Regions from separate parts of the Anaeromicrobium sediminis genome, predicted to be linked through region 1. Evidence: riboswitches for the same ligand, from Rfam matches in the RefSeq annotation. Region 1 holds a riboswitch; the other holds the start of a gene.
The links. A riboswitch is a leader RNA that binds a small molecule or an ion and turns the genes downstream of it on or off. The one in region 1 is predicted to bind cobalamin.

Region 1 (4,965 bases):
GATATGTTCCATGGCCCATTAATACAACTGCACTATCTTCTTTCATGTTCGGTAGTTGTGATTTAAGAGCATGAACAGCTTCTTTATAGTCATTTACACTATATAAAACTGGCCTCCCTAACACAATTCTTTTAAATTGTCCATCATATTCCTTTACAACTGAAACTATCTTTTCATATTCTATACCAGGTATAATATGAAGAGGTTGAATAACCACTTCTTCAAACCCATCTTTTTTCATTCTATTTAAAGCTTCATAAGGAGTATCTACAATTATATTATCTCTTTCCTTTAATTTCTTTATAACCATTTTTGATGTAAAAGCTCTTCTAACTTCATTACCTTCAAATTCTTCTTTAATCCTATTTTCTACAGCTTCAATATTTGCTTTTCTAGTATTTTCATAGCTTGTTCCAAAACTAACTACTAAAATCCCTTTTTTAAATGTATTTTCCATTTTCCCACCTCTAATCTATATTTATACAGGATTATAACAATCTGAATAGAATGATATATGAATTTTATTTGTAAAAGGATTCTTAGAAATATGGGATTTAACTCCAAATACTTCTTCGAATATCTTTTTAGTTAAGACTTTCTCTGGTGTTCCAAAATACTTAATTTTACCCTTTTCCATTACATATATATAATCACAATAATTAGATGCAATATTAAAATCGTGTATTGCAGCGAAAGTAGTTACTTTTAAGGACTTTATAACATCCATTATTTGAAGCTGATATTTAATATCCAAATGATTGGTTGGCTCATCTAGTATTATAGTTTTTGCATTTTGGGTCAATGCTCTGGCTATTAAAACCCTTTGCTTCTCTCCACCAGATAGACTAAGGAAACTTCTATCATAAAAATCTTTTAACCCCACTCTTTCTAAAGAATCAAAAGCTATTTCTTCATCCTTTTCTGTATTACTATCTAGCAAACCTTTATGTGCATATCTTCCCATCAATACTATTTCCTTTACAGTGAAATCAAATTGATGATTGTTTTCCTGAGAAACAACTGACATATTTTTAGCTATTTCTTTATTTTTTATTTTTTCTATATTTGTTCCATTTAGATATATAGCTCCTTTATGTGGTTTATATAATCTATATATATTTTTAAGCAATGTTGACTTACCGCATCCATTTGGTCCAATGAGTCCAACAAACTTATTCTCTTTTACACATAAATTTATATTATCAATTATTTTTTTATCATCTATAGAAAATTCTAAATCTGAAACTTCTAATCTATCCATTTTTTCCTCCAAAAGAATAAGAGCTCTTTCTTATTAACCATATAAAAAATGGTGCTCCTAACAATGCGGTAATTACTCCAATGGGTATTTCTTCAGGTCTAGCTATCATCCTAGCCAAAATATCTGCCCAAATAAGTAGAATCGGTCCTAATAAAAGAGATAGTGTAGATACTCTTTTATGATCTGCCCCTACTAATGTTCTGCATATATGAGGAACTATAAGTCCTACAAACCCTATAACACCTGTTATTGATACCACAAATCCGGTTAGTATACTTCCTAAACAAAGAATCATATTTTTTAAAAATTTTGTATCTACCCCTAAAGTAATTGCCACTCCTTCTCCTAACAATAAACTATTTAAGCCTCTTGAAAATATAATTAGAAACACATAGGAAATTAGTAGCCAAGCAGAAGGCCATAATAAATTGCCCCATTTAGCTCCACCTAAACTTCCTGTCATCCAAAATAATGCCTCATGAACCTTTGAATAATCTTGTGCTGTAAATATTAAAAAGCTCGTTATACTTGAAAAAAGAGCAGCTATTGATACACCTGTTAGTACTAGACGTGTTGAAGAAAAAACACCATTTTGTCTAGATAGTATAAAAACTAATAAACTTGCTAGTAATGCCCCAATAAAGGCTCCTATGGAAACATTCTGTATTCCAAATATGCTAGAACCTCCAAATATAATTATCATTACAGCTCCAGTAGATGCTCCTGATGATATACCTAAAATATAAGGGTTAGCTAATGGATTTTTAGTTAAAGCTTGCATCATTATACCACAAAGTGAAAGGCCTGCTCCAGCAATTATAGCTAACAAAGTCCTAGGAAACCTCAAATTCCAAACAATACTTTCTGTGGTTTTTTTCCAAGTACATTGAAAAATCTCTTTGAAAAACAACTTACTAGCTATAATTTTCCATACTTCTTTAAAATCTAAGGTTATAGGCCCTAAACTAATTGAAGCTATTATGGATGCTATAAGGCCTACACTTAAAGTTATACATAATATTGTAAAATATAGTTTTTTCTCAAAAATCTTCATCTTACTCAAACTTTTCTGGATAGAATCCCTTTACAAGTTCTTCTATGGCTTTTGTATTTCTAATACCAGGTGACATATCTGCAAGGCTTACTTTTACAAATCTCTCTTCTTTTATAGCTTTTATATGCTGTAAAGCCGGATGTTCTTTTAAGAAGTTTAATTTTGCATCATAATCTGTATCTCCATAATCAACTATTACGATCACCTCAGGATTTTTTTCAACTACTTCTTCCCAGGATACAGTTGCATAGCCCTTGTTAATATGATCAAATATATTTTTTCCCTTTGATTGTCTTATAATATCTCCACTAATTCCTCCACCAGCTACAACAAAAGGTTCCTTTTCACCAGAATCATAAACAAAAACTTTTACCATTTCCTCTTCTGAAATATCCCCTATTTTGTCTTGAATCCCTTTTATTTCTGTTTTCATTTTTTTAATTACTTCCTCAGCCTTTTCTTCTACTGCAAATATTTTTCCTAAATCTCTAAAATCTTTATAAACTCCTTCTAATGAACCACTACCGCCTATGGATGTGGCTAAATATGGATTTATTCCGTTATCCATCATATCAGTAGCTGAAGCTACTCTCTTTTCATTAAAAGCTGATTCCCATCCAGATACAAAGTCTGGTCCTACAGAAAATAGCACTTCTTTAGAAGGATATTTATCAGAAAGAACAGGTATACTTTCGTAAGCCTCTTTAAATTCTGGATAAATTTCATTATCCATAAAAGCTGTTCCTACCATTTTATCTTCAAGACCTAGAGCTAAAAGCATTTCTGTCATAAACTGAGATAATGTAACAGCTCTTTCAGGAGCTTTTTCAAATGTTATCTCATAATTTTCACCGTAAATTTCATAGTTAAATGTTATAGGTTCATATTCCCTTGTTTCCTTTGTCTCTTCAATTTTCACATCTTCATTTACAGCTTTTGTAGTTTCATCCTTTGTACACCCAGTAAATGAAAATATTAAAACAAATACTAGAAGTAAAGATATTTTTTTCATTTGTGTCCTCCTTTTTTATGTTTGTATTTTAAATAATGTAACCATGTACCATCATATTAAATCTTTTAACTTTAATAAAAGTAATCCCAGTAAGATACTAGAGAAAAAAATAAAGCCTCCGCAAAAACGGAGGCACAGCGTATCTCTATTAACTTAAAAAACTTTATCAAAATAAAAGATAATATCTTTCAAATAGTTCTACTCTATGGTCTTACTTCCCTCCGAAGTTCCATATACAGCTTTAGGCAGGTCTCCTGGCTCACGGGTCATTCTCTACCATCCTTCCCAGATTAATCCAGTGGATTTGGCTTTGTCTCCGTATACAGTAGCGGGGGCTGCAGTGGATTTTCACCACTTTCCCTATTAAACCTTATATTGGTACCCAAAACAAGATATTCAATTGTTATAATTGGATCAATACAATTATAACAATTGCTTTTACAAATTTCAACATTATAAAATGCATTTTAGACTTAATATGTATTCAGATATGGAATATATAGTAGATATTATTAAAGAAGGTAAGATAATATCTATAGTTGAAGATGTTGTAGGTGATATTCAATTTTTAAAAATTATAGTTTTATTTTGTACACTTAGAAGTACAGACTCCGACTATATACCGTAACCCTTAGTTTGAGTAAAAACCACGCTCAACTATCCCCGTTATCTAACTACCTATCATTCCGATTATTGTCCCAATCATTATACCTATTAATATACTTATTATTGTGACTTTTGTTTTCTTAATTTCCCGCATAACTTTTCTTCTTTTAATTTTTTTCATATGTATTTCTCCTCTTTCATATTCCAATTTTTACCTCGTTAAAGTTATTATATTCAAACATGTGGCAATACTTGTCTATAATTTCATTTATTTTTGTAAAATAACCATATTAAATAAGAAAACCATCATTAAGTCAAATCATACTCATTATTGCATCATCTATCTCATTGGTACTGTATCCAGCATAATCCAACGCATCAAATATATCTCCATCAGGTGCATTATAGACTTCCTTTATGCCGTGTGCCACTTCTTCCGCTGTGTATTCTGCCTCTCTCATGGCCTTTGCTACTTCCTCAGCAGTTGCATCAAAGATATTTTTTAGCCCTTGTACTACTTTTTTTAAAGCTTTTTTTGAATATTTCATTCCTTTTGTTCCTCCCTTGCAGCTACATCATTCTATAGATTCTTCTTAGATTATTTTTGCAAATAAGTTAGGTTTATTTATAAGAAAATTCTACTTACCCCATGTGATGGTTTTGTGAAGGAAAATTAATGTTTTGGATTTTTTTGTATTTTTTATTATATAATTCAAGCCCCTTTAGAAATTCTAAAGGGGCTTGAATTATATAATAACTTTGCAAAGACCTATTGCCTATTAATTATATTCAATTAAAGTTAAAACTCCATACCAATTTCCTTTTTTATTCCACGGAAACCACCATTATATTTGGGGCACCTTATGATTAACAACGAAGGTGTTCATAGTTTAAATCTTTTTTATCCATTAAATTGTTATTTTGCTTAATTAAATACATACCTATAATAAATGTCATACATTCAGCAAATGGAACTGTAAGCCATACTCCACTCATTCCTAAAGTCATGGGAAGTATATTTATTCCTAAAAT
Region 2 (4,965 bases), on a different contig from region 1:
GTATTAGTAACAGATTTCATACCATCATATATGGCATCCTTTTCATATGTAACTGGATATCTAACATTTACAGATACTTTAATTTCATCATCACTAAAATCTATTACTCCCACATTAAATATTAATTTTCCTGATTCCTTATCTTCAAATCCACAGCCTATAGATTGGCCATAGTATTCCATACCAATTTTGTCCTTATAGAAATTAATGAATTGGCCTACTTCATCATTCATATCTAAAGTATCTAAAAATACCATTAATTTTGATATGGCATTGTCACCACTCTCTGGTAAACTTCCATGGGCTGATACTCCATAGAATTTAACTATAGTAGTATCTCCTTCTTTTCCTGCATCTATTTTGATATTATTATTTTTTCCATATTCATATACTAAATTTAAGTCTAAATCCTTAACGTGAGCTTCAGCATAATCAGGAACCATGTTAGGTCTATTACCACCCTTTATTTTGGTCACTCTACATTCCCTATTTATTTTCTTAACTAAATCAAACATTAATATGCCCTTTTCTCCATGGATAGCAGGGAAATCTGCATCAGGTGTAAAAGCCATAGTAGGAACTTCTTCCCTTTCTAGATAATAGTTAATTCCTTCCCATCCACTTTCTTCATCTGTACCAAATATTATTCTAATTCTCTTATTCAGTGGAATACCACTATCTTTAATGGCTTTCATGGCATATATGGCACTTATGGCAGGCCCCTTGTCATCTATAGTTCCACGTCCATAGATTTTATCATCATGAATTTTAGCCTCATATGGAGGATATGTCCAGTTATCTCCTTCTGGTACCACATCTAAGTGAACTAGTATTCCTATCATTTCACTACCTTCACCAATTTCCCCATAACCTGCATAGTTGTCCACATTCTTAGTTTTAAATCCAAAACTCTCACATAAACTAAGGGCATAATTTAAACAATCATTTACCCCTTTACCAAAGGGCATGTCCCCGTCTGGTTCTGCCTTTACACTTTTAATCCTAATTATTTCTTGGGTACTTTTAATTATGTCCTCTTTAAGATCAGTAATTCTTTCCTCTAGTCTCATACTTTCACCTCTGTTTTATATAGTTACTTTCTATATTCTAATTTTTTCTTATTTTTCCTCTTTTAAGCAAAATAATACCCACATAAGGCTTATTCAACCTACTTGTGGGCATTAGGGCAAAAGTTATACTTTAATGAAAACTTTTCATCTTCATGTTGAACTTTAAATTTAACTTTAACTACATGCTCATTTACTTTAAGTCCATCATGAGAATAAAGGTATATTTCAACTTCATCATTAACTTTAAGATTAACTTTAACTTTATGACCTATATTAAATACATCATTTACCTCTGAACTAATAAATAAATATTTACTTATGAGTTTATCTGAACAATCTAATGTTAAATAATAAAGTTCTTCATTAACTTTATCCTTAACTTTAACTTTATGAAACTCCACATATATTTCTCCCATATACCCTTGTCCAATTATGGGACCTAAGTATATGCCTTTTCTAATAGAATCCTCTTTATATAAATAAAAATAATTCTTTCTGTCACTTGTATCCACTGAAAAATCATAATACATGCAAACACACTCCTTACTGGTTAATACATATATATGATACAAGCCCTATCTATGGAACACTTAATCTACATAAAAAATGAAATATTATAATTAATGTTCCACTTTATGTTTGATAATTATCTAACTTTTTAAGTTTTTACTTTTTATGAAAACACCTCTTATAACTTCTAATTACTCACTTACAAGAATTTAGCACAAAAAGACAACTTTCGTGCCATAAGAAAGAATATTACAAATATTGAATCTTTGTTGACATTTTCATATTTCTTGTTATACAATCACTTTAAACAATTCTATACGGAACTTTATGGTATTTTTAGTCTTTTAATTACAGGCTAAAAATTTAAAAGGGAAGTTTGGTGAAAATCCAACACGGTCCCGCCACTGTAATAGGGAGTAAACCTATGTTATACCACTGTTTTTATTTAAAAATGGGAAGGTATAGGTTTATGATGATCTTAAGTCAGGAGACCTGCCATAAAGATAAACGCCGTAATTACTCACGAGGATGAGGAGGTGTTATGATAAGGTCTTATGTAAAATAGCCATGCCTATTTTCACTACCTATTTGTAACTAATCTCTCTTGTGATAAGGGAGATTTTTTTATTTCATTTTATTAAGGAGGATATGTTTTTATGAATTTTGATTACGTAAAATTCGTCACGGATCCATTTGTACTAATATTTATGTCTGTCATATCGGGTCTAATTATAGGTAAATTTCAATACAAGAGAATCAAACTAGGCAATTCAGGTGGATTGTTCACAGGACTCTTTATTGGATGGTTTACTTACAAGAAATATGTAATTCCATATACTAATGATTCATCAATGCCTGCTTATGCACAAAAAATACTTTCAAATGGATTAGTTCCAAAGGAATTATTTTTATTTACCCTAATCTGCTTCATTGCATCTGTAGGTCTTTTAGCTTCCACAGATATAGGTAAGGTAGTAAAAAAATATGGTTTTAAATTTATGCTACTAGGTTTCCTAATTACCCTTACAGGAGCCCTTAGCTGTTATATTGTTTCTCTTTTAAATAAAAATATAAATATTTTTGCATTATCTGGTGTTTATGTGGGTGCATTAACAAGCTCTCCTGGATTAGCTGCCGCCCTTGAATCCGTTTCAGCTTTAGGAAAAGGTACAGAATCCATGGTAGGCCTTGGATATGCAGTTGGCTATATTCCTGGAGTAATAGTAGTTATATTCTCTATGCAGCTTTTACCTATAATATTTAAAATTGACGTTGAAAAGGAGAAAATTTCTTTCATACGTGAAATGGATAATGAAAAAGAAAAGATAGATTTAGACAATCTTAATTTTGAAATACTGCCCTTTTTATTTGTATGTATAGTAGGTTTTTTTATAGGACAAATAAAAATTTATTTAGGACCTGCAATCAATTATTTTAGTTTAGGCTCTACAGGTGGAGTATTAGTCTCTGCCCTACTACTAGGCCATATAGGAAAAATAGGTTTCATGAATTTTAGAATGGACACTAAAATTCTAAGTGCCATAAGAGATCTAACCCTATCCATATTTTTATCTATTGTAGGCCTTAGATATGGTTATTCTACTTTAACTAATATTAGGGGTGAGGGATTTATCTTACTATTTGTTGCCCTTTTATGTTCTTTGTTTGCAGTTCTTATTGGATTCTTAATAGGACGATATGTCCTTAAAATAAATTGGATTATGCTATCAGGTGCAATATGCGGAGGAATGACAAGTACGCCTGGACTTGGGGCAGCTATCGATTCATCTGATAGTGATTATGTGGCAACAGGCTATGGGGCCAGTTATCCCTTTGCTCTATTTGGAATGATAATATTCACCATTTTATTACAAAGAACTGTTATATAAAATAGACCTTAATTGAAACGACCTATTGATTCTACAATATTAAAATTTTAGGAGGATATGTTATGTGTTTAGATAGAATTAGAAATAAAGATTTACTAGATAGGGTCTGTTCCCCTAAGGAAGCTGCTATGTTAATTAAAGACGGAATGAATGTGGCCACAAGTGGTTTTACTCCTTCTGGATATCCTAAAGCAGTACCTATGGCATTGGCAGACTTAGTAAAAGAAACGGGTGAAAATATTAAAATCAATTTGTATACGGGTGCCTCTGTAGGTGAAGAATTAGATGGTATATTGGCAAAAAATAATTTATTAAATAAAAGACTTCCTTACCAAACTAACGAGAGTTTAAGAAACTCTACAAATAATGGTAATTGTGAATACTTAGATATGCACCTAAGTCACGTTCCCCATTATACTAAGCTAGGATTCTTAGGAAAAATTAATGTGGCAATTATAGAAGCTGTTGCCATAACAGAAGAAGGCCATATAATTCCTTCTACTTCTGTAGGAACTTCTCCAACTTATATACAAATGGCCGATAAGATTATTGTGGAAATAAATACTAGTCAACCTCTAGAACTAGAAGGTATGGCCGATATATATATGCCTAAAAAGCCACCCTTTACAAGGGCCATTCCAATAATGATGCCTAATGATAGAATAGGAACTTATTCTATCCCTTGTGAAATTGATAAAATAGCTGCCATAGTAGTTACTGATATAAAAGATAATGTAAGGCCACTGGCCCCTATAGATCCTATATCTGAAAAAATTTCTCATAACCTTATTGAATTTTTAGAAAAGGAAGTGGAATCAGGAAGATTAACAAATGAATTACTTCCTCTTCAATCAGGAGTAGGTAGTGTGGCAAATGCCGTTTTAGCAGGGTTAAATAATTCCAGCTTTAGGAATCTAGTATGCTATACGGAAGTTATACAGGATTCCATGCTAGATTTATTAGATAGCGGTAAAGTTTTATTTGCATCAGGAACATCCATAACACCATCTAGTGAAGGTTTAGAGCGATTTAAGGAAAATATAAAATATTATAAAGAAAAAATCATTTTACGACCACAAGAAATAAGTAATCATCCAGAGATTATTAGGAGGTTGGGCATAATAGCCTTGAATACAGCCATAGAAGTGGATATCTATGGAAATGTTAACTCTACTCATATTATGGGTTCAAAAATGATGAACGGGATAGGTGGTTCAGGGGATTTCACTAGAAATGCATATTTATCCATATTCACCACTCCATCTGTGGCTAAAAATGGTGCCATATCTTCAGTAGTGCCTATGGTATCTCATCATGACCATACAGAACACGATGTTATGGTTATAATAACAGAACAAGGTGTAGCAGACCTTAGGGGTCTTAGTCCTAAAGAACGTGCCAAGTGCATAATAGAAAATTGTTCTCATCCAGACTTTAGACCACTACTTAGGGATTACTATAATCACGCTTTAAAAAATAAGTCTAAGCATACTCCA

Region 2: another riboswitch for cobalamin. It lies ahead of CCE28_RS14210 (aspartate-alanine antiporter-like transporter); the one in region 1 lies ahead of CCE28_RS21150 (ABC transporter substrate-binding protein).

What each region holds. Positions count from the first base shown of each region.
Region 1 covers NZ_NIBG01000037.1:5,101-10,065, reverse strand. Annotated here, with positions in the region: gene CCE28_RS21165 (sirohydrochlorin cobaltochelatase) at 1-457, opposite strand, end outside; gene CCE28_RS21160 (ABC transporter ATP-binding protein) at 479-1,261, opposite strand; gene CCE28_RS21155 (FecCD family ABC transporter permease) at 1,254-2,315, opposite strand; gene CCE28_RS21150 (ABC transporter substrate-binding protein) at 2,317-3,327, opposite strand; cobalamin riboswitch at 3,555-3,728, opposite strand; gene CCE28_RS22415 (hypothetical protein) at 3,806-3,955, shown strand; gene CCE28_RS21145 (hypothetical protein) at 4,248-4,481, opposite strand; gene CCE28_RS21140 (MATE family efflux transporter) at 4,801-4,965, opposite strand, start outside.
Region 2 covers NZ_NIBG01000013.1:44,348-49,312, forward strand. Annotated here, with positions in the region: gene pepV (dipeptidase PepV) at 1-1,070, opposite strand, end outside; gene CCE28_RS14205 (hypothetical protein) at 1,169-1,600, opposite strand; cobalamin riboswitch at 1,892-2,094, shown strand; gene CCE28_RS14210 (aspartate-alanine antiporter-like transporter) at 2,237-3,469, shown strand; gene CCE28_RS14215 (acetyl-CoA hydrolase/transferase family protein) at 3,532-4,965, shown strand, end outside.